DNA from 3 places in the Arthrobacter sp. 10T425 genome. Region 1 is predicted to be linked to each of the others. Evidence: riboswitches for the same ligand, from Rfam matches in the RefSeq annotation. Region 1 holds a riboswitch; each other region holds the start of a gene.
The links. Region 1 has a riboswitch for thiamine pyrophosphate ahead of thiC (phosphomethylpyrimidine synthase ThiC). Riboswitches for the same ligand answer to the same signal wherever they lie in the genome.

Region 2: linked by a shared signal. The riboswitch ahead of thiO (glycine oxidase ThiO) and the one ahead of thiC (phosphomethylpyrimidine synthase ThiC) in region 1 are both predicted to bind thiamine pyrophosphate.
Region 3: linked by a shared signal. The riboswitch ahead of AC1DDH_RS12550 (ECF transporter S component) and the one ahead of thiC (phosphomethylpyrimidine synthase ThiC) in region 1 are both predicted to bind thiamine pyrophosphate.

The regions. Positions count from the first base shown of each region.
Region 1 covers NZ_JBFTGZ010000022.1:36,422-43,467, reverse strand. The annotation lists gene AC1DDH_RS19455 (RNA-binding protein) at 1-82, opposite strand, end outside; gene rpsP (30S ribosomal protein S16) at 84-509, opposite strand; gene AC1DDH_RS19445 (hypothetical protein) at 728-1,165, opposite strand; gene AC1DDH_RS19440 (VOC family protein) at 1,775-2,650, opposite strand; gene AC1DDH_RS19435 (amidohydrolase family protein) at 2,726-3,832, opposite strand; gene AC1DDH_RS19430 (GNAT family N-acetyltransferase) at 3,836-4,336, opposite strand; TPP riboswitch at 4,413-4,520, shown strand; gene thiC (phosphomethylpyrimidine synthase ThiC) at 4,516-6,321, shown strand; gene AC1DDH_RS19420 (alpha/beta fold hydrolase) at 6,318-7,046, opposite strand, start outside.
Region 2 covers NZ_JBFTGZ010000013.1:122,901-129,946, forward strand. The annotation lists gene AC1DDH_RS15565 (DEAD/DEAH box helicase) at 1-171, opposite strand, end outside; gene AC1DDH_RS15570 (RNB domain-containing ribonuclease) at 554-2,047, opposite strand; gene AC1DDH_RS15575 (ferritin-like fold-containing protein) at 2,086-2,760, shown strand; gene thiE (thiamine phosphate synthase) at 2,798-3,496, opposite strand; TPP riboswitch at 3,523-3,643, shown strand; gene thiO (glycine oxidase ThiO) at 3,637-4,947, shown strand; gene thiS (sulfur carrier protein ThiS) at 4,944-5,180, shown strand; gene AC1DDH_RS15595 (thiazole synthase) at 5,186-6,010, shown strand; partial or broken gene AC1DDH_RS15600 (HNH endonuclease signature motif containing protein) at 6,966-7,046, opposite strand, start outside.
Region 3 covers NZ_JBFTGZ010000009.1:150,294-157,339, forward strand. The annotation lists gene AC1DDH_RS12535 (UDP-N-acetylglucosamine 1-carboxyvinyltransferase) at 1-1,234, opposite strand, end outside; gene AC1DDH_RS12540 (energy-coupling factor transporter transmembrane component T family protein) at 1,422-2,225, opposite strand; gene AC1DDH_RS12545 (ABC transporter ATP-binding protein) at 2,222-3,895, opposite strand; gene AC1DDH_RS12550 (ECF transporter S component) at 3,924-4,571, opposite strand; TPP riboswitch at 4,638-4,781, opposite strand; gene AC1DDH_RS12555 (heme-degrading domain-containing protein) at 4,969-5,514, shown strand; gene AC1DDH_RS12560 (DUF4235 domain-containing protein) at 5,554-5,817, shown strand; gene mnhG (monovalent cation/H(+) antiporter subunit G) at 5,903-6,250, opposite strand; gene AC1DDH_RS12570 (MrpF/PhaF family protein) at 6,282-6,560, opposite strand; gene AC1DDH_RS12575 (Na+/H+ antiporter subunit E) at 6,557-7,046, opposite strand, start outside.

The DNA of each region.
Region 1 (7,046 bases):
GGTTGTTCTTCGCACTGACCTTGACGTCCTCGGGGCTGTCAACAATCCCGCGGACCAGGTGTTCGAGCGCTTCTGCCAGCAATTTACTCAGCCTCGGTGGTCTCTGCTTCGGCGGCGTCGGCGGGAGCCTCGGCAGCTTCGTCCTTCTTGGCCTTCTTGGTGATGGCTTCCGGGATGATCACGGAACCCTTTTCCGGGGTAACGAAGGCAGCCTTGGGAGCCTTGGTCTTCAAGGTTCCCTCCTGGCCCGGGAGACCCTTGAACTTCTGCCAGTCACCGGTGATCTTCAGGATCGCGGCGACCTGCTCGGACGGCTGTGCGCCGACGCCGAGCCAGTACTGGGCACGGTCCGTGTCGACCTCGATGTACGAGGGCTCTTCGGTCGGGTGGTACTTGCCGATCTCTTCGATAGCACGGCCATCACGCTTGGAGCGTGAGTCCATGACGACGATGCGGTAGTACGGTGCGCGCATCTTACCGAAGCGCTTAAGGCGAATCTTTACGGCCACTTTTGTGGTCACTCCTGTTTCTGAAACGGGGTCGAGCCCGGCGTTCTGCACCCGTGGGGCGGGCCGTACTTGGGGGTTCTAAAGGACAAGATCCAGACGCGGAGAGAGGGGCCACGCAGATCGAGTACCTGTTCATTGTGCCAGATCACCGGCAGGATTTCGACTTGACACGTGCCCGGCGCACCAGCGCGCGGCCTGGAAGCGGCCTCGAGGGCCGGTCAGGACGTCCAGACGTAGAGGCCGGACCTGGTGGCGGGGTCGACGCCGGCGGCGAGCTCGGCGATCCGGCGGACGTAGTCCCGGGCCTCGTCGGGGCCGAAGGGCATGTCCTCCTCGGCGGCCCAGTTGGCGGCGACATCCTCCAGGACCTCGCCCTCCCCTTCGGTTTCATAGCTGAGCAGTTCCGCCAGCGTGCGGACCATTGCCGCCGGGACGCCAAGCAGCGAGTCGCTGGCCACGTCGACCATGGCCAGTTCATAGTCCGCGCCCGGGGCGTGCACGGCGACGCCGGCGAGGTCTCCCAGCCGCTCCACCTCGAAATCGCTGATCTCCGGGATGCGGACGGCGCCCGGGGCGGCCGGGCCGCCGCCTTCCAGTGCGCCGGCGCGCTTGAGGGCTTCTTCGTGGGTGGACACAAAGAGTTCGGTGAATCCCATGCAGCTGGTCCTTAGGGTTCGGCGGTCCGCAGACCGCTGTTTTCGGCGTCGCTTCAGCCTAGCCGCTTCAGCACGGCCCCGCCCCGCCCGATGGGCATGCCCTCCCCTGGCCCTGAGCACTGGACATATGGCAACTATGTCCATTCCCGGCTGCGAGCAATGGGCATGCTCCGACGTCCTGCCTGGAAACAGTGGACATGTCCCTCGCTGGCCCGGGAACCGACCCCGCCCGTGGACATGCCCACTCCTGGCCGTGAGCACTGGACATGTGGCAACTATGTCGATTTCCGGCTGCGAGCAATGGACATGTTCCAGTGTCCTGCTGGCGAAGAGTCGACATGTCCCTCGCTGGCCCGGGAAACCGACCAAGGCCCGATGGGCATGCCCTCCCCTGGCCCTGAGCACTGGACATATGGCAACCATGTCCATTCCCGGCTGCGAGCAATGGACATGTTCCGGAGTCCCGGCTGCGAGCAATGGACATGTTCCGGAGTCCCGGCTCCGCGCAGTGGACATGCCCAGCGGTCCCGCCGGCGAAGAGGGGTCATGTCCGGGGGAAGCTGTGCGCGCTGGACATGTCCAGCGACCAGCTTGCCTGGGGGAGAACTTCTAGCGCACGGCGACGCGGATCCGGTTGCGCCACGGATCCTCGAAGCGCAGCTCGGCGCCGGTGTGGTGGGATTCGACGCCGGCAACCTTGAGCCGGTCGGCCAGGGCCGTGACGTCGTCGCCGGAGGGCACCTCGATGAGGACCTCGCCCAGGCCCAGCGTGTCGCGCCGGGGGCCCGCGCCGCGGCTGTTCCAGACGTTCATGGCCATGTGGTGGTGGTAGCCGCCGGCCGAGACGAACAGCGCCTGGCCGTGCCAGCCCGCGGTCTTTTCGAAGCCGAGCGTGCCGACATAGAAATCATGCGCCGACTGGACGTCGCCGACCTGCAGGTGGACGTGCCCGACGCCGGCGGCGGCCTGGCGCTGGCCGGCCACGGACTCCTCGGTCAGGTATTGCTGCAGGTAGCGCTGCGGCGGCAGGGCGAGACTGTCCATGACGACGTTCTTGCCCTCCCAGGACCACGCCGCCCGCGGCCGGTCCCAGTACAGCTCGATGCCGTTGCCTTCGGGGTCGTTGAAGTAGAACGCCTCGCTGACGAGGTGGTCCGCGCTGCCGGTGAAGGACTGGGGCTCGTACTGGGCCGCGGTGGCGATGGTGGCCGCCAGGGAGTGCTGGTCCTCGAAGAGGAGGGCGGTGTGGAAGAGCCCGGCCTCGCCGCGGGAAGGTAGATTCAGGCCCGGGGCAGGCGCCAGATGCACCAGCGGCTTCTGCTGGCGCCCAAGGTAGAGCCCGCCGTCCTGTTCGGCCACAGTCTCCAGGCCGAGGGCGCGCTGGTAGTAGTCGGTCATGAGCTTCATGTCGCCGACCTTGAGCATCACGGTGCCCATGGTGAGTTCGGCAGGAAGGAGGTCCTGGGTGCTGGCTTCTGCGGTCATGGCAATGCTCCGTGGATTCTGTAGCCACCGGCCTTCGGCGACTCTACGTAAAGATAAATTACTTGAAGCTTCAATTTATTCCAAAACATGGACTGGCGCCCGGCCTACCGGCAGCCCACGCAGCACGATGTGCCGGATCTGGCGGAGCGTGGCCGGATTGCTCCGCGGATCCTCGGCGGTGACGAGGACGTCAGCGCTTGCCCCTTCACCGATGGACTCCGCGCCGAGCCAGGTCCGCGCAGACCAGCTCGCGGCGTTGAGGGCGGCAGCGGCGGGAAGGCCGGCGGCGTGCAGGGCCTGGATCTCGTCCACGATCCTGCCATGGCTGATCACGCTGCCGGCGTCGGTACCGGCATAGATCGCCAGCCCGGCCTCGTGGGCTTCGAGGATCCGCTCCGCCCGGCGCTCCCACAGCGAGCGCATGTGGGCTGCGTAGCGGGGGAACTTGGCCGCCGCCCGGGCGGCGATGTCCGGGAACGTGGCGATGTTGATCAGGGTGGGCACGATGGGAACACCCTGTTCGAGGAAGCGCGGCAGGTGCCGCGGCAGCAGCCCGGTGGCGTGCTCGATGCAGTCGATCCCGGCGTCGAGCATGTCATCGAGGGTGTCTTCGGCGAAGCAGTGTGCGGTGACGCGGGCCCCCTCATCGTGGGCGGCCTGGACGGCGTCCCTGATGGTCCGGGCGGGAAAGCTGGCGGCGAGGTCGCCGGCGTCGCGGTCGATCCAGTCCCCCACGAGCTTGACCCAGCCGTCGCCCGCGCGGGCTTGCTTCCGCACGGCCTCGACGAGATCCTCCGGCTCGACCTCGACGGCCAGGCCCGGCAGGTAGCGCCGGGTCCTGGCGAGATGCCTGCCGGAGCGGATGATCCGGGGCAGGTCCGCGCGCTGCTGGAGCCAGCGGGTGTTGTGGACGGCGCCGGCGTCGCGGACCAGGAGTGTCCCGGCGTCGCGGTCCGCCAGGGCCTGGGATTCCGCGGTGTCCTCGGTAACGTCCCCGCCCGGGCCGAGGCCGATGTGGCAGTGCGCGTCCACGAGGCCGGGCATGACCCAGCCGTCCAGCACGAGGTCAGGCGCGGCGGCCGGACGGCGGAAGGTTAGCAGGCCGCCCACCGACCAGAGCCCGCGGCGTTTCTGGTCCGCCGCGGTGAGGATGGGGCCGCTGAACTCGATGATGCCGGTCATGACCTAAAGCCTAATCCGCATGACGATCCGCCGGCCAAGACCGTCCAGCCCCAGCTGCGCTTCGTGGATCCGCAGGGCGCCCAACGCCTGTCCTGGCTGGGCGAGTTCCTCGAAACCGCAGCTCGCATAAAACGGCGCATTGAACGGGACGCCTTCGAAGGTGCAAAGCGTCATCGATAAATAGCCACGGCTCCGGGCCGCATCAAGGGCTGCCTCCACCAGGGACCGTCCTATCCCCCGCCCGGCGGAGTCCGGCTGCACGGAGAGCTGTTCCAGATGGGCCTGGCCGCCGACCTCGTCAACGCGGGCAAACCCTACGGGCGGGTTACCGGCGACAAGTGTGAAGAGCGGCTCAACCGGCGTCGTCAACTCCGGAGCCGGGAGCGTCTGGTTCCCCAGCTCCGCTTCGAGGATGCGGTCTGCTGAGGCCTCGAGAACCGGCAGCGCCGGGAGGTCTTCCGGCGTCGCCATCCGGATGCGGGGCACGGCCCTGGGCAGAGTCACAATGCCACGCTAACACCGCGGCCCGACCGCACTCCGTCACACTCGAGGGCCGGCCGGAGGTGCGTGGTAGTTTCGTCTACGACCACACGGGTGCCCCTGCAGGGGCTGAGATCGGGCTGACGCAGCCTGCGACCGTTGAACCTGTCCGGGTAATGCCGGCGAAGGAAGTGAGCTTTTCCGTGAACACCCAAGTGACACAGCACAGCCCTGTCCAAATTCAGTCCGCAGCCACCACGCAGTCGCTGAAGTCCCACTCGCTGGCCTTCAGCACGGATCCCGAGCATGGCATCCGCGTGCCGGTGACCGAGATCGCCCTGGAACCCTCCCCGGGCGACGTCCGGAACCCGCCGTTCCGGGTGTACCGCACTGCCGGCCCGGGCAGCGATCCGGTCCGCGGGCTGGAGCCGTTCCGCACCCCCTGGATTGAGGCCAGGGCGGACACCGAACCCTACGCCGGCCGCGAACGGGAGCTGCTCGACGACGGCAAATCGGCGGTGCGCCGCGGTGCTGCGTCGGCCGAGTGGCGGGGCGGCCGGCCGGTGCCGCGCCGGGCCGTTGAGGGCAGGACCGTCACGCAGATGCGCTACGCCCGGGACGGTGTCATCACCCAGGAAATGCGGTTCGTCGCGCTGCGCGAGAACTGCGATGTGGAGCTGGTGCGCAGCGAGGTGGCCGCGGGCCGCGCGATCATTCCCAACAACGTCAACCACCCCGAATCCGAGCCGATGATCATCGGCAAGTCGTTCCTGGTGAAAATCAACGCCAATATCGGCAACTCAGCCGTGACCAGCTCCATCGCCGAGGAGGTCGACAAACTCCAGTGGGCCACGCAGTGGGGCGCGGACACCGTCATGGACCTCTCCACCGGGGATGACATCCACACCACGCGCGAGTGGATCATCCGTAATTCCCCCGTCCCCATCGGAACGGTCCCGATCTACCAGGCGCTGGAGAAGGTCAACGGTGAGGCGAACGCCCTGACCTGGGAGATCTTCCGGGACACCGTGATCGAACAGTGCGAGCAGGGCGTGGACTACATGACCATCCACGCGGGCGTGCTGCTGCGGTATGTGCCCCTGACGGCCAACCGGGTCACCGGCATCGTGTCCCGCGGCGGTTCCATCATGGCTGGCTGGTGCCTGGCGCACCACCGGGAGAACTTTCTGTACACCCACTTCGATGAGCTGTGCGAGATCTTCGCACGCTACGACGTCGCGTTCTCGCTGGGCGACGGGCTGCGGCCGGGCGCGACGGCGGATGCCAACGACGCGGCACAGTTCGCCGAACTGGACACCCTGGCCGAGCTCACGCAGCGGGCCTGGGACTTCGACGTGCAGGTCATGGTGGAGGGCCCCGGGCATGTGCCCTTCCACCTCGTCCGGGAAAACGTGGAGCGCCAGCAGGAACTCTGCAAGGGCGCCCCGTTTTACACACTCGGGCCGCTCGTCACGGACATCGCACCGGGCTATGACCACATCACCTCGGCGATCGGCGCCACCGAGATCGCCCGCTACGGCACTGCCATGCTCTGCTACGTCACGCCCAAGGAACACCTCGGGCTGCCGAACAAGGACGATGTGAAGACGGGCGTGATCACTTACAAGATCGCCGCCCATGCCGCGGACCTCGCCAAGGGCCACCCGGGCGCGCACGAACGCGACGATGCCCTGTCCAAGGCAAGGTTCGAGTTCCGCTGGCGGGACCAGTTCGCGCTGTCCCTGGACCCGGTCACGGCCGAGGCCTTCCATGATGAGACGCTTCCCGCGGAGCCGGCCAAGACAGCCCACTTCTGCTCGATGTGCGGCCCGAAGTTCTGCTCCATGCGGATCAGCCAGGACATCCGGGACGAATATGGATCAGCAGATTCGCAGGCGGCCCTAGCGCAGATGGCGGCCGGAATACGGGCGAAGAGCAACGAGTTCCTCGCCTCGGGCGGCAAGGTCTACCTGCCGCAGCCCTCGGTGGGAGAACCCGCAGCTTCCTAGGACGCCCGGGCGTGCTGGTGCCGGCTGACCTCGGCAATGTAGGAGCGGATGGCCCGGTCCCCTTCGGCTGAATCCTGGGGCCGGTGCCCTCCCGGCGCCGTGCGGTGCAGGGCGCCGGTCTCGCGCAGGTAACCGGCAATTTCCTCATACAGCGGTTCCCAGCCGCCGGTCAGGACAAGGGTCGGCACGCCCGGCACGATCTGCAGCGGGGCTTCCCACGGCGGCGCCTGCAGGCGGAGCCGGCGCGCAGCCCGGAGGGCCTCCGGCGTCGTGGCTCCCGGGGCGTCGGCCGCGAACGCGCGGCGGATGAACTCCCGCTGGAAGTCGTCGTCGCTGAGGTTGTACCGGACGTCGAAGAGCGGCTGCATCAGGGCCCGGTGCGCGGCGGTGGCCGGGAGCTCCGCGGTCAGGGACAGGCAGGCCGGTTCCACCAGGGTCAGCGACTGGACGAGGTCGGGCCGCTCGACGGCGGCCATCATCGCCGCGATCGCGCCCTGCGAATGGGCCACCACATGGCCGCCGGCCTCGCCGCGGCCGTCGTCTGCCAGCGAGGCGAGCACGATGGCGGCGTCGGCCGCGAAGTTGGATTCGAGCGGTTCCGCGACGGCGTCAAACCCGTGCCGCCGCAGGAACAGGGCGTCGTAGTCCAGCGCCATTCCGTGCTGTTTTGGCCACGCGGCGGCGCCGAAGCTGCCGTCCCCGTGGACGAAGACTACGCGCTGCTT
Region 2 (7,046 bases), on a different contig from region 1:
GATGCCGGCGTCGGCCAGGGACTCCACGATGTCGGCACGGACATTGAAGTCGGCAAAGGTCTTCTCGGCAATCTCGTGCGGCTTTTCGTCCGAGATGATGGTCTCTTCGGGCTCGATGGTCTCCGTGCCGGACTCATCGGTCAGAAGCTGGTGCGTGTGCAATTCACTCACAGGGGAGTTTCCTTATTCATTTTGGGCTGCGCTGCTTGCTCAACGGGGCCGGCCGTGGTGGCCGTTCCGGAGCACGCTCAGGCGCGCAAGCAATTCCAGTGGAAGCCGATCGCGGGCTATCTAAATGCTGGCACTGGGGACCAGCGGGTGTATCTCAAGATCGCGTAGGGGCGGGCTTGTTGAATTCGAAAATCATGGAAATCAACGACCGGGCATCCATTTCTACCTCTTCAGTCTAGCTGTACAAGGCGTGGATCCTCGACTGGGCGGGTGATTGCGCCTCGGGAGGTGACCGGGAGGGCGGCCGGCAGCGCTGGCTGGCGACGGCGTGGGGACGGCGTGAGGACGGCCAGCGGGCCGTCAACGGACCGATAGCCGGCCGTCAGCCCACGAGCTCCAACTGGATTTCCCGCGTGGCGATGTCCGAGGACACCACCCGGACCCGGACTTTGGTGCCCGGTTCCAGCTCGCCGGGGCAGCGTGCGGTCACGGCGGGCTCGGCGATCTGGACGATCCCGGACGGGCCGTTTCCGTTGCCGTTGGTCTTCCCGCCGTTGCCGTTGCTGGTGCCGTTGGTGCCCTTGGCCGGCTTGGGACCGGAGATGACGACAGCGTCGAATTCCTGGCCGACGTGGTTGACGAGCAGCGCCGCCTCAACGGTGTCCAGCGACAGCCGCTCCAGTTTCGCGGCCAGCTGGTCCGAGGTGCCCATGATGGCGGGGAGGGACGGCAGCGCCTCCCGGGCCCAGGCAGGAACTTCGGTGCCGTTGCTCAGGGCCTCGCAGATTACCAGCACGAAGCGGTCGACCAGCCGCCGCAGCGGTGCCGTGGAATGGGCGTACGCGGCGCCGATGGCGGACTGGACGGCGGCGTTGGGCACTGTGCCGTCGAAGGGTGTGTATCCGGCACCGCGGAAGAGCATCCCGGCCGAATGCACAATGGCCAGCTGCCGGGGGTCCGTCGGGTCAAGGGTCCGCAGGTACTCGCCGTAGCGCATTTCCCCGTCCCAGGGCTTGCCGAGGGCGTGGGTCTGCCGGTGGAAGTGGCGCAGTGATGCCTCGTCCGGGGCGGGCATGGTGCGCAGGATGCCGACTTTGCCCTGGAGCATGAGCGCCGCGGCTGCCATCCCGGTCATGAGTGAAATCTGGGCGTTCCAGTCCTCCACCGGCAGCGGCGGGGCCGCTACGATCCGGTAGCCGCCGTCGGGCAGTTGCTGGATCTCCTGTTCCGGCATGTTCAGGCTCGCGCCGCCGCGCAGTCGTTCCAGTTCCACCCGTTTGAGGCCTACTTCTTTCAGCAGCTGCAGCACGGGCGCCGCGGTGCCGGCGTCGAGCTCGGCCTGGACGCCTTTGTAGTTGAGCTTCGCGCGGCTGCGGACCTGTGCCCGGCGCACGAGGACCGAGGCGACCTCTGCCGCGGCGTCGAGCTCGAACTCCCAGACGAACGCCGCGCACAGCTGCCCGGCGAGCAGACTGCCGGCGGCCTCGCTGATAATCTCCGGATGCAGCGGAATCCGGCCGTCCGGGGTGTAGAAGGTCTGGCCGCGGCGCCGGGTCTCGGCGTCCAGCGCCCCGCCCGGGGCGACAAAGGAGGGGACGTCGGCGATGGCGTAGAAGACCTTGTAGCCGCCGTTGCTCCGTTCGATAAACAGGGCCTGGTCCAGGTCGGTGGACGATGCCGGATCGATAGTCACGAACTCGACGTGCGTGAGGTCAAGGTCCGGGAGCTTGTGCTCGGCCACCGCCGCCTCCGCGTCGCGCAGCACATCCTCGGGGAACGGGCCGGGCAGTTCCAGCGTGGTGCGCAACGCCTTGAGTGCCCCGGCAAGCTGGTTCTGCTGCTCGTGGACACTGGGGGTCAGGCGATGATGTGACACGAAAATCAGGGTAGCCCGATTTCCGCTATTAGTCTTGGATGATGAGCGCAACTGCGGACGATCCTGCCCTCTACAACAGCTTCCTTGCCGACCTGCTGGGAGTCTTGGCGTACGGCGAGCTTTCCGCCTTCGAGCGGCTGTCCTCGAGTGCCCGGTATTCGCCCACGCTGCATGACCGTGCGTTGCTGGGCAGGATGGCGGTGGTCGAGTTCCAGCATTACGAACTCGTCCGAATCCGGCTCGAACACATGGGCCTGGATACGGAGGCCGCCATGCTGCCGTTCCAGCCCTCGGTGGACCACTTCCACGAACGCACGCGCCCGTCGGACTGGTACGAGGCCCTCATGAAGGCCTACGTGATCGACACGGTCGCCGCGGACTTTTACGGCGTCGTGGGCCGGTACGTCGACGCCGCGACCCGTGAGTTGATCGGGCAGGTCCGCTCCACCGGTGAGTCCACGGCCGTGCTGCAGGCGCGCATCAAGGCGGCCCTGGCCGATGACCCCCGGCTGGCGTCGCGCCTGGCGTTGTGGGCCAGGCGTCTGCTGGGGGAAGTGCTGAACCACGCCCAGCGTGTCAGCGCCGAGCACGCGTTCCTCGGCGGACTGTCAGGGCTGGACGACGCCGGCGCCCGGGCGCTGGTCAACGGCCTGGCGGCCGAACTCGCAGCGAACCACGCGCGCCGGATGACGGAGCTGGGTCTCGCCGGATAGATTCAGTGCCGGCCGGCATTACGGGCTGGGGACCTGCTTAGGATGCGGCGGCGTCCAGCGCCGCCAGCAAGGCTCCGGCGGCGTGGGCCGGATCAGTGGCGTCGGTGATCGCCCGGACCACGACGATCCGCCGGGCACCGGCATCGACTACCTGCTCCACGTTACTGAGGTCGATCCCGCCGATTGCGAACCACGGCAGCACGCTTTCGTCGACCTTGCCGGTTCCCTCCGCGTCCGCCCCGCCGATCGCCTGGGCGGCGTAGCGCACCAGATCGAGGCCGACGGCGGCGCGTCCGGGCTTGGTGGGCGTCGCCCACACGGGGCCCACACAGAAATAATCGAGCCCTTTGCGGCCTGGCGCGGCAGCGATGGCGGCGTCCACCTGCTTCGGGCTGTGGGTGGACAGGCCGATCACGGCATCCTTGCCGAGAAAGCCGCGGGCGGCGTCGAGCGAAATGTCCTTCTGACCGACATGGAACACCGGAGCCCCGGACAGGGAGGCGATGTCCGCCCGGTCATTGACGGCCCACAGCCGCCCGTGGCGCTGCGCCGCGGTGTGCAGGACCTCCAGCAGTTCCAGCTCCTCGGAGGCCTCGAGCGACTTGTCGCGCAACTGGATGATGTCCACGCCGCCGGCGAAGGCGGCGTCCACAAAGTCCTCGAAGTCGCCGCGGTCCCTGCGGGCGTCGGTGCAGAGATAGAGGCGGGCGGTGGTGTGGAGGGGGTCCTGGCTCATGGGACCAGCCTAGTTCCTCTAAACTGGGCGCATACCGCGGGAGCCCGCAGCAGCCATGTCGCCGCTGCCCGGCTGAGAGGGCGTCAGAGCCGACCGCTTGACCTGATCCGGCTAGTACCGGCGTAGGGAAGGAATTCTTCATGGGCACACGAGCCGGCCGTGCGGCCGGAGCCGCAAATGACGCCGACGCCCAGGTTTGTGACACGGGGCCCGGTACCGCAGAGGGAATCATCGCGGGGGATACGACTGCCGACGTGGCCGTGATCGGCGGCGGGGTGATCGGCCATGGCATCGCGTTCGAGGCCATCCGCTCGGGCCGATCCGTGGTCCTGATCGATGATGCTCCCGGCAGCGGAGCCAGCTGGGCCGCGGCCGGCATGCTGGCCCCCGTGAGTGAACTGCACTACCAGGAGGAACAGCTCCTGGAACTGATGCTTGAGGCCTCCCGGTTGTGGCCAGGATTCGCTGCGGCTCTAGACGCCGGTGCCGCCGGCGCGGATTCGCCGGCAGGTACCGGCTACTTAACGACGCCGACCCTGGCGGTGGGGGCCGACGCGGCGGACCGGCGCGCGCTCGCGGACTTGAGGGAAGTCCAGAAGGCATGCGGCCTGGCCGTGGAGCCACTGACAGTGCGCGAGGCGCGCACCCGGGAGCCCCTCCTGAGTCCCGGCATCTCGTGTGCCTTCGACATCCCGGCCGACCACCAGGTGGACCCCCGCCTGCTGATCACCCGGCTCGCCGGCGTGCTCGGTGCGGAAGGCGGCAGCTTCGTCCGGCGGCGCGCGGCAGGACTGCTGTGGCAGGACGGACAGGTGGCGGGTGTGCGGTTGGCCGGCGGCGGTACCGTGCGGGCTGCCGAGACCGTGGTCGCCAACGGGCTCGGCGCCGCCGCGCTCGAGGAGCTACCGGCCGGGCTGGCGCTGCCGCTGCGGCCCGTCTACGGCGACATCCTCCGGCTCCGCGTGCCTCCGCATCTGCAACCGCTGCTCACGGCCACCGTGCGGGGCATGGTGCGCGGCATCCCGGTGTACATCGTCCCCCGCCAGGACGGCACCGTGGTGATCGGGGCCACCCAGCGGGAGGATGGACCGTCGGATCCGCACGCAGTTTCCGCCGGCGGCATTTACCAGCTGCTGCGGGATGCCCAGCAGCTGGTGCCTGCGGTCGCCGAGCTGGAGCTTTTGGAAGCCACGGCGCGGGCGCGGCCCGGAACCCCGGACAATGCCCCGCTGCTGGGGCGGGTCGCACAAGCGGACGGCGGCGACGTCCCGGGACTCATTATCGCCACAGGATTCTTCCGGCACGGCGTCCTGCTGACCCCCGCCGCTGCCGCCGTGTGCCGGCAACTCATGGATTTCACGCCGGACCCGCGCTGGGCCGGGTTCCGCCCCGACCGTTTTTCCCGCATCCCGGTTACGTCCGGGGACAGCCCTAAGAAGGAAGCAGCATGAACATCCGACTTAACGGAACGGATCAGAGCGTCGCCGACGGCGCCTCCGTCTCCGCACTCGTCAGCCAGCTCACTGGCCGGAGCATCGGCCCCGACGGCCGCGCCGCCGACGGGCGGAAGCTCGGTGTCGCCGTCGCCCGCAACGCCGAAGTGGTGCCGCGCAGCCAGTGGCACGCCACGGCGCTCGCCGACGGCGACGACGTCGAACTTGTCACGGCAGTCCAAGGAGGATGACCAGCATGAACGAGACGACGTTCGCAGGAGCACAGGCCGTCCCCATGACCGGTGCGGTGGCCGATCCGTTCGTGGTCGACGGCGTAAGGCTCGGCTCCCGCCTCATCATGGGAACCGGCGGTGCGCCGAGCCTGGACGGGCTCGGGGCGGCGCTGGTGGCGTCCGGGACGGAGCTGACCACGGTGGCGATACGCCGCTATTCGCCGGCGGAGACGGGCTCGCTGTTCCAGCTGCTCGAGGACCATCAGATCCGGGTACTGCCCAACACGGCAGGCTGCTTCACCGCCAAGGACGCCGTCCTTACCGCCGAGCTGGCGCGGGAGGCCCTGGAAACGGACTGGGTCAAGCTCGAAGTCATTGCCGACGAGCACACACTGCTGCCGGACGCCGTCGAACTCGTGGACGCAACCGAACAGCTCGTGGCCCGAGGCTTCAAGGTCTTCGCCTACACGAACGACGACCCCGTGCTTGCCCTCCGGCTCGAAAACCTCGGCGCGACGGCCGTGATGCCGTTGGGCGCCCCGATCGGCACCGGACTGGGCATCCTGAACCCGCACAACATCGAGCTGATCGTCTCGCGCGCGTCCGTGCCCGTGGTGCTGGATGCCGGGATCGGCACGGCCTCGGACGCTGCCCTGGCGATGGAACTCGGCTGCGACGCCGTGCTGTTGGCTACGGCGGTGACCCGTGCGCAGAATCCGGTGCTCATGGGCGAGGCCTTCAAACATGCCGTCATCGCCGGCAGGCTGGCGAAAGCGGCCGGCAGGATCCCGCGGCGGGAACACGCACTGGCGTCCTCGGCAATGGAAGGCCGGGCCGAGTTCCTCTAACGCCCGCTCGGCCGGCGGGGCTGATCTGGTTGCGCCGGCCGGACCTCCTGATCACCCTTGCTCTTGATGACGCGCCGGCGCGATCATCGGTAGGCCCGGCCCGGTCCGGCCCGGCCGGGTCGACGTGCGGCGGGGACGAACCGGGTATGCCGTCGGTCCGCATCCGGATGGTCCACAGTCCTCGTGGATCACGTGGTTGTGCGAGTACGCAGGGTCCCATTAGCGCGCTGGTGAAACTTTCACGAAGAATGGCGTTGCCACTTCTTTGCCTTTCCAGCTGCCCTTTTCGAGGTCAGGTGCCATCCCTTGCAGCCTCCGCATGGGTATACGCTCGCGGGCAACTTGCCCCCAGATGACGAGCCCTGCCGGATGATTTCCTTGAGCGCGCGGTTCGCGTGCCAGGGGGTGGAGTAGGTGATCTTGGTGCAGCTTGCCATCGAGCGAAACCCTTCTTGAAAGAGTACGCGCGTGGCTCATATCCACACTTGAGCGCCACCTAACAGTGGCGTCCCAGGTTCCACATGATTGTGTCGTTCAAGGCACAAACTATCGCAGCCCTAACTGCGTTGCAATCGTGAGTCTTCGGCGCAAGATTCTCTGAGGAATAACCACCGCTCCCAGAGCTCTTATTATCGACCTGTCCCGTTGTCCAGCCCAGTGGTTCCGGCGCGGAACTACTACGTGATTGGGTGGGCTTCGCCCCCGGACGCGGAGAGATTCGGCCGGTGTCCAGGACCTGGCCCTCGCCGCCGAGGACGACGGGGATCATGTCGAAGTCGCAGCCGATATTGCGCGCGGTGGAGGCGGTGACGTGTCGGCGGGACTAGCCGTAAGCGCCGCGGGGCGCTACTGGTGGGGGCGGAAGTATCTGTTCCACCCGGCCGTCCGGGCCGCTGCCGTTCGACCCCCACGGTGACCCGGCCGTCAGGGCTTCTGTCACGCGGCGGCCACGGGGTCACTCCAGGCGGAAGTAGGTGTTCCGTCGGGGTGTCTGGGCTGGGTCGAGGTGGGGTGGCGGGATGAACCAGGGTATGCC
Region 3 (7,046 bases), on a different contig from region 1:
CATGGATCATTGTCTGGCCGTGGGCGTTGGCGGCGATCACCGCGAAGAAGGGCAGGTTGTCGATGTTCAGCCCGGGGAAGGGCATGGGGTGGATCTTGTCCTCCGGCGCCCGCAGCTCCGAAGGCTTGGTGGTGACGTCCACCAGGCGGGTGCGGCCGTTGCGGGCAAAGTACTCCCCGGAAACCTCGAGCCGCTGGCCCATCTGCTCGAGCGTGGCGAGTTCGATTTCCATGAACTCGATCGGGACGCGGCGGATGGTGACTTCCGAGTTCGTCACGATGCCGGCGGTGATGAGGCTCATCGCCTCGATGGGGTCCTCGGACGGGAAGTATTCGATGTCGGCGTCGATCGACGGGCGGCCGGTGATCTTCAGCGTGGTGGTGCCAACCCCGGCGATGTCCACGCCGAGCATCTGCAGGTAGAAGCACAGGTCCTGCACCATGTAGTTCGGGCTGGCATTGCGGATGATGGTGGTGCCACGGCGGTGGGCTGCGGCCATGATGGCATTCTCGGTGACGGTGTCGCCGCGTTCGCTGAGCACGAAGGAGCGGTCGTGACCGTCCGACGGCGGCGCCTGCACCGCGTAGAACCCGGACTTCGCCTCCACGCTAAGGCCGAACTGGCGCAGTGCCTGCATGTGCGGCTGCACGGTGCGGGTGCCGAGGTCGCAGCCGCCGGCGTAGGGCAGCCGGTAGGTGTCGGCCTCGTCCAGCAGCGGGCCCAGGAGCATGATGACGCTGCGGGTCCGTCGGGCCGCCTCCACATCCATGGAGGCCAGGTCCAGGACGGCGGGGCGGCGGATCTGGAGGTCGTTGGCGTTGAGCCAGGTGCACTCGACGCCGATGCTGGTCAGCACCTCCACGATCCGGTTGACTTCCTCGATCCGGGCAAGCCTGCGCAGCGTGGTGGTGCCGCGGTTGATGAGGCTGGCGCACAACAGCGCGACGCCGGCATTCTTGCTGCTGTTGACGTCCACCGCGCCGGCGAGGGTGCGGCCGCCCTCGACGCGCAGGTGGGTCATCTGGGGCCGGCCCACCTTGACAATGCTGTGCCCGACGATCGCCTCCAGGCGCTGGATCATCTTCAGGCTCAGGTTCTGCTTGCCCTGTTCCATCCGGGCGATGGCGCTCTGGCTGGTGCCCAGCTCGGCGGCGAGTTGCCCCTGGGTCCAGCCCTTGGCGCCGCGCGCCTCGCGGAGCAGGATGCCTACGTGTTCAGCAGTCGGTTGAGTCATGCTCCCGAAAATATCACGCATGATTTATAAACCACGGCAATTCCGGCCGGAATGGCGCCAATCTCACACGGATACCCACGCCATGCGATAACCGGCAGGCCACCGGAACTCCCGGGCCGCCCCGCCGAAACTCCCGGGCCGCCCCGCCCCGCCGGGCTGCCCGGGCTGCCCGGCCGGCGGCGCCGGTCTACTGGCGGGTGAGGAAGACGAGGTTCCAGGTGCCCGCGCCGAGGGCCGCGGCGACGGCGGCGGCGGCGATGCCGAGCCCGCCCAGCAGCACCCAGGCATCGAGTCCGCTGAACGTGGAGGGCCGCGCCCAGGTCCGGGCGGCACCGCCGAACCCGCGGGCCTCCATCGTCACCGCGAGCCGCGAGGCGCTCCGGATCGCCTGCACCAGCAGGCCGAAACTCTGGCCCAGCGTGGCGCGGAACCGCTGATAGGGGTTGCCGCTCGAGCCCACGCCGCGGGCCCGCCGGGCCATGCCGATGGTCTGCCATTGCTCGGCCATGATTCCGACGAGCCGCATCGCGGCCAGGGTGCCCAGGACGAACCGGTGCGGCAGTTTCGCGTTCTGGGCCAAGGCATCGGCCAGGTCCGTGGGGTCGGTACAGCTCATCAGCAGCACCGCGGGCAATGCGATCGCGAGCCCGCGGAGCATGAAGCCGATCCCCAGCTGCAGGGAACCGGCGCTGACGGACCAGATCCCCGCATTGAGCAGGACGGGTCCGGAATCGGCCGCCAGGATGGCCGTGCTCCAGCCGCCCAGCGCCGCGGCGAGGATCAGCGGCCAGCCGCGCTGCCACAGCAAGGCCACAGTCAGGCCCGCCAGCGGCAGGAGCAGCAGTTCGAACGCCAGCGCCACCGACGCCGACACCCAGTCAATGGAGAGCGCCAGGACCAGGGTGATCAGGGTGACCGCCGTGAACTTGGCGAGCGGGTTGGCTCGGGTCAGCAGCGCATGGTTGCCGCGCAGGCTCAGCGCGTCCCTCATGGCGAGGCCCCCTCCGGCAGCTCGAGATCCGGGCCGGGAGCGTCCGCGGCGGCGGTTTCCCGTGGCCGGAGGCGGAGTTCGGCGCCGCCGAGGACGGCGCTGAATTCGGCGTCATGCGTCACGGACACGACGGCGGTGCCGGCGTCGAGGAGCTCGGAGAGGAACGAGGCGAGTTCGGCCCAGGTATTGGCATCCTGGCCGAAGGTGGGCTCGTCCAGGACCAGCACCTGGGGGTGCGCCGCCAGCACAGTGGCTACCGAAAGGCGCCGCTTCTCGCCGCCGGAGAGCGTGTAGGGGTTGGCGTCCACAAGCTCCGTCAGCCGCAGCCGCTCCAGCAGTTCGTCCACGCGGTCTTCGCCGTAGCCGAGGTGGCGCGGTCCGAACATGAGCTCGTCGAGGACCTTGCCGGTAACGAACTGGTGCTCGGGTTCCTGGAAGACGGTTCCGATCCTGGCGATCAGCTGCTGGGCCTTCCACCGGTAGGGATCGGGTCCGGCGCCGTCGCGTACGCGGCCGTCGCGTACGCGGCCACTGGAGCGACCGCTGGAGTGACCGGTGGCGGGGCTGCTCAGCTCCGCCGTGGCCGAGACTGTTCCCGCGACGGGCCGCAGGAGACCGGCCAGCGTCAGCGCCAGGGTGGACTTCCCTGTGCCGTTCTGTCCGGTGATGGTCAGCGCCTCGCCGGCGCGGACCCGGACCGAGACCCCGGACTGGACCGGACGCGGCGCGATGGTGCGGAAGCCGTCGCGCAGCCCGGCCCGCCGCGGCCGTTCGCGGGACACCGCGAGCGCGTCGGCCGCGAGCAGAGTCTGTCCCGCGCCCCGCGCCGGTGTGCGCATCCGCGTCGCCGGGACGTAGCCCGGCACCCAGACGCCCGCACCGATGAGCATGTCCCGCGCCTCGGCCAGGACCCGGTCCGGCGGTCCGTCAATCAAGACCGCGGAGTCCGTGGCGGACCCTGGCTGCAGCACCACGATCCTGTCCACCAGGTCTTTCCAGACCCCCACCCGGTGCTCCACGACCACCAGCGTGGCGCCTGTCTTGTCCAGGCAGCGGCCCACAGCGTCGCGGACCTCCAGGACGCCCGTGGGGTCGAGGTTGGCGGTCGGCTCGTCGAGCAGCAGCAGCCCTGGCCGCATCGCGAGGATCCCGGCGAGCGCGAGCCGTTGCTTTTGGCCGCCGGAGAGGGCCGCCGTCGGGTGGTCCAGCGGCAGCTGTCCCAGCCCGACGTCGTCGAGGGCCTCGCGCACGCGCGGCCAGATCTCCGCCGCCGGGACGGCGAGGTTCTCCGCCCCGAAGGCGACGTCGTCGCCGAGGCGGGAGAGCACCACCTGCGTTTCCGGGTCCTGCTGCACCAGCCCGGCGCGGCCGCGCTGCGCCCGTGGCGCGGCACCGTCGATCAGGAGGCTGCCGGTCTCGTCTGTGTTCTCGGCGTCGCCGGAGTCGCCGGGGTCCCCGGAGTCGCCGGCCGCGCCGTCGCCCAGAACGCCGGCCAGGGCGTGGAGCAGCGTCGACTTGCCGGCGCCGGAGGGCCCCAGCAGGAGCACGCGCTCCCCCGGCCGGATGTCCAGGTCAAGGCCGCTGACGGCGGGCCTGGTCCGTCCGGCATGCCGCCAGCCCCAGCCGCGGGCCGTGACGGCGGCCGGCCGGACGCTCGGTGAAGATCTCATGATTCTCTGCAGGATTCAGCGACGGGGCTCAGGAGAAGACGGGCTCCGTGGCGGCCTTGCGGGAGGCAAAGGAGCCCAGCACTCCGGTTTTCGCCAGGCCGCGGGTGGCGAGCCAGGCCAGTCCGCCGGCAATCACTGCGCCGGAGATCGTGGTGAAGACGATGTAGGCGAGCTTGTCGCCGGCTTCGTAGGCGATGTTCCAGCCCCACGGCAGGAAGGAGTCGTTCAGGCCGCAGAAGAGGCCAGCGCCGGCGCCGGCCAGCACGGAGACGGGCAGGTTGAACTTCTTGTAGAGGAAGGCCGCGAAGACCAGTTCGGCGCCGAGGCCCTGCAGGATGCCGGAGATCAGCACCGTGGTGCCGTACTGCGAACCCATGATGAGCTCGCCGGTGGCCGCGACGGTTTCGCAGAAGAGTGCGGCGCCCGGCTTGCGGATGATGAGCATGCCCAGCACCGCCGGGATCATCCAGCCGCCGGCGTAGAGTCCGCTCAACGGCGGGTAGACCGCGTTGACCGGAGTCGAGATCAGGTTCGCGCCCTGGGACCAGGCCCAGAAAATGACGCCGCCGGCAACGGCGATCAACGCGGCCACCACAATGTCCACCACGCGCCAGCTGTAGTTGCGCCGGGCGGATGAACGGCTGGCGGAACCATGCTGTGCTGAAATATCTGTCATGTCGTCCTCCTGAGGAACAGGAGGGGAGGGTGCGCCGGCCGGTCTCGGCTTCCGCCGCCCTCCGCGCACCCTGAGAACTCGACTCCCTTGCGCCGGTACTAACCGGATCAGGTTCGAGGGTCTGCGGCTGTCCGCACTCTCAGCGCCCACCAAAGGTTTCCCCGGATTGTTCCGGCGATGCCCGACGGCGGCGCTCCCCTGTCGTAACTATTTTCGCCCTTGTGGGCTGGCTCAGTTTACACCCGGACGGCCGGGTTTTCAGTGGTGTGCCGTCACAATCGTGGACCGGACGGCGGCAGTCCCGGCGGCCCGGAAATCCCTCTTGGTAGAGTCGTCGTGCCGGACCCCCGGACCCGCCAGCGGGCGGCCTCGTCACCCACCGGAAAGCTGGAACATTTTGTCGCACACACCGGTCACCCAAGATCCCTCCGGGGAATACGATCCCGACTCGAGTGAGCCGCAGCCGCGGGGTTCCCTGGCGGCGCTTATCGGCCGCGTGCTGGCCGAGATAGAGGCGCTCCAGTTCGCGTCGTTCAGCAAGGATGACGCCCTGGACCTCGGGCTCCTCCTTGTCGAGCTGGGCAGGCAACGCTCGCTGCCCATCGCCGTCGACATCACCAAAGGCGAGCAGGTGCTCTTCCACGCCGCGCTGGACGGCGCCACACCGGACAATGAGCGCTGGATCAACGCCAAGAAGCGCACCGCCCTGCGGTACGAGGTCCCGTCCCTGCTGGTGGGCCTCCGGGCCCGCGCTGCCGGCGGAAGGATCGAGGACAACGCCTGGTGGGATCAGTCGGAGTTCGCCGCCCACGGCGGGGCGTTTCCCATTTACGTGCGCGGCACGGGCGCCGTCGCCGTCGTCACCGTCTCCGGCCTGCCCCAGAAGGCGGATCACGAACTCGTGGTCGAGGCCCTGCGGATGGTCCTCACCCCGGAACGCTAGGCTAGGGGAAAACCGTTCCCGTCCCAAGGAGACCGAAGAATGAACATCCTCATCAAGCTGCTCGGCACCGGCGTCAGCCTCCTGGCCGGCTTTGCCGGCACCAAGCTGGTGGACACCATGTGGGAAAAGTCCACGGGCAACAAGCCGCCCAAGGGCCAGGAGGACGACGTTCCCACCACCCTGCGCTCGGCCCTGACGTTCGCCCTGATCTCCGCCTCGGTCAGCGCCATCATCCAGGTGCTCGCCAACCGCGGCACCCAGCGCGCGATCACCCGCTTCGCCAAGACCCAGGACGTCGTCTGACCTGACCCGACCGGCCGCGGCGCCCGCCGCGGCCGTCGAAGGCCCCGGCCGCGTCCGTCGACGTGCCGGCCGGGCCGGACGGGGCTCAGCGGTCGTCGTCGTCCGCTCCGTGCGTGGCCGCCTGCTGGGCGGCCTTCTGGACTACCGCCTCGAGCTCGTCGGAGCTCAGCAGCTCCGGGTGCAGGTGCTTGGTCCGGTAGCCGGCCCGGCCCACCATGTGGGCGGACACGGGGACGGTGAGCAGCTGGAAGAGCCAGGCCACCAGCAGGACGGGCCACACCGACCAGGTGCGCATCTGCAGGCCGAGGGCCGCCAGCAGCAGGAACAGGCCGAGGACCTGCGGTTTGGTGGCCGCGTGCATCCTGCTCATGAGGTCCGGGAATCGCAGCAGCCCGATGGCGGCCGCGAGGGACATCAGGGCTCCTGTCACCATGAACACGGCGGAGACGGCGTCGATCACTGTGTCAGGATTCACGGACGCCCTCCCGCCTGTCGGCCACGAACCGGGCCACGGTGACCGAGCCGACGAAGCCGATCAGGGAAATCGCAACGAGCAGCATCAGGTTGTTCAGGTGCCGGTTGGCGGCCATGTCGATGCACAGGGCCGCGCCGAAGATGGCCAGCAGCACGTCGGCGGCCAGAACCCGGTCCAGCAGCGAGGGCCCCCGCGCGATCCGGACGATCGCCCCCGCGGCGGCCAGGGACAGTACGACGGCGGTCACCGTCAGGACGGTCTGCATCATGCGGCGGTCTCCTGTGTCAGGGCGGAAAGTTCGGCTTTGGTCCCCATGATCCGGATCAGCCCGGCCTCGGTGTCCCGGACCTCTTTGCGCAGCTTGGCCGCGTCCTCGGCATTGCGGACGTTGATGCCGTGGATGTAGAGCGTGGACGTCGACCTGTCCACCTCCACCACGAGGGACCCGGGAATCAGCGAGATCACGTGCCCGGTGGCCGTGACCAGGAGGTCCGAATGGCTTCGGAGCGGCACGGCTACGACTGCGCTGACCACGTTGGGGCCGCGGACGACGGCCAGGTACAGGACCTGGAAGCTTGCCGCGACGACTTTTCCGAGGAAGATGAGGGCGAACGGCACGGCGCGGAGCACGTTGAAGCGGCCGCCGAGTTCCACCGGGGGCAGATAGAAAATGCGCGCCACGAGCACCGCGATGAGGGCGCCGAAGAGGAGATTGCCCGGGCTGAAGTTCTGCCAGAGCGCGCCCCAGACAAAG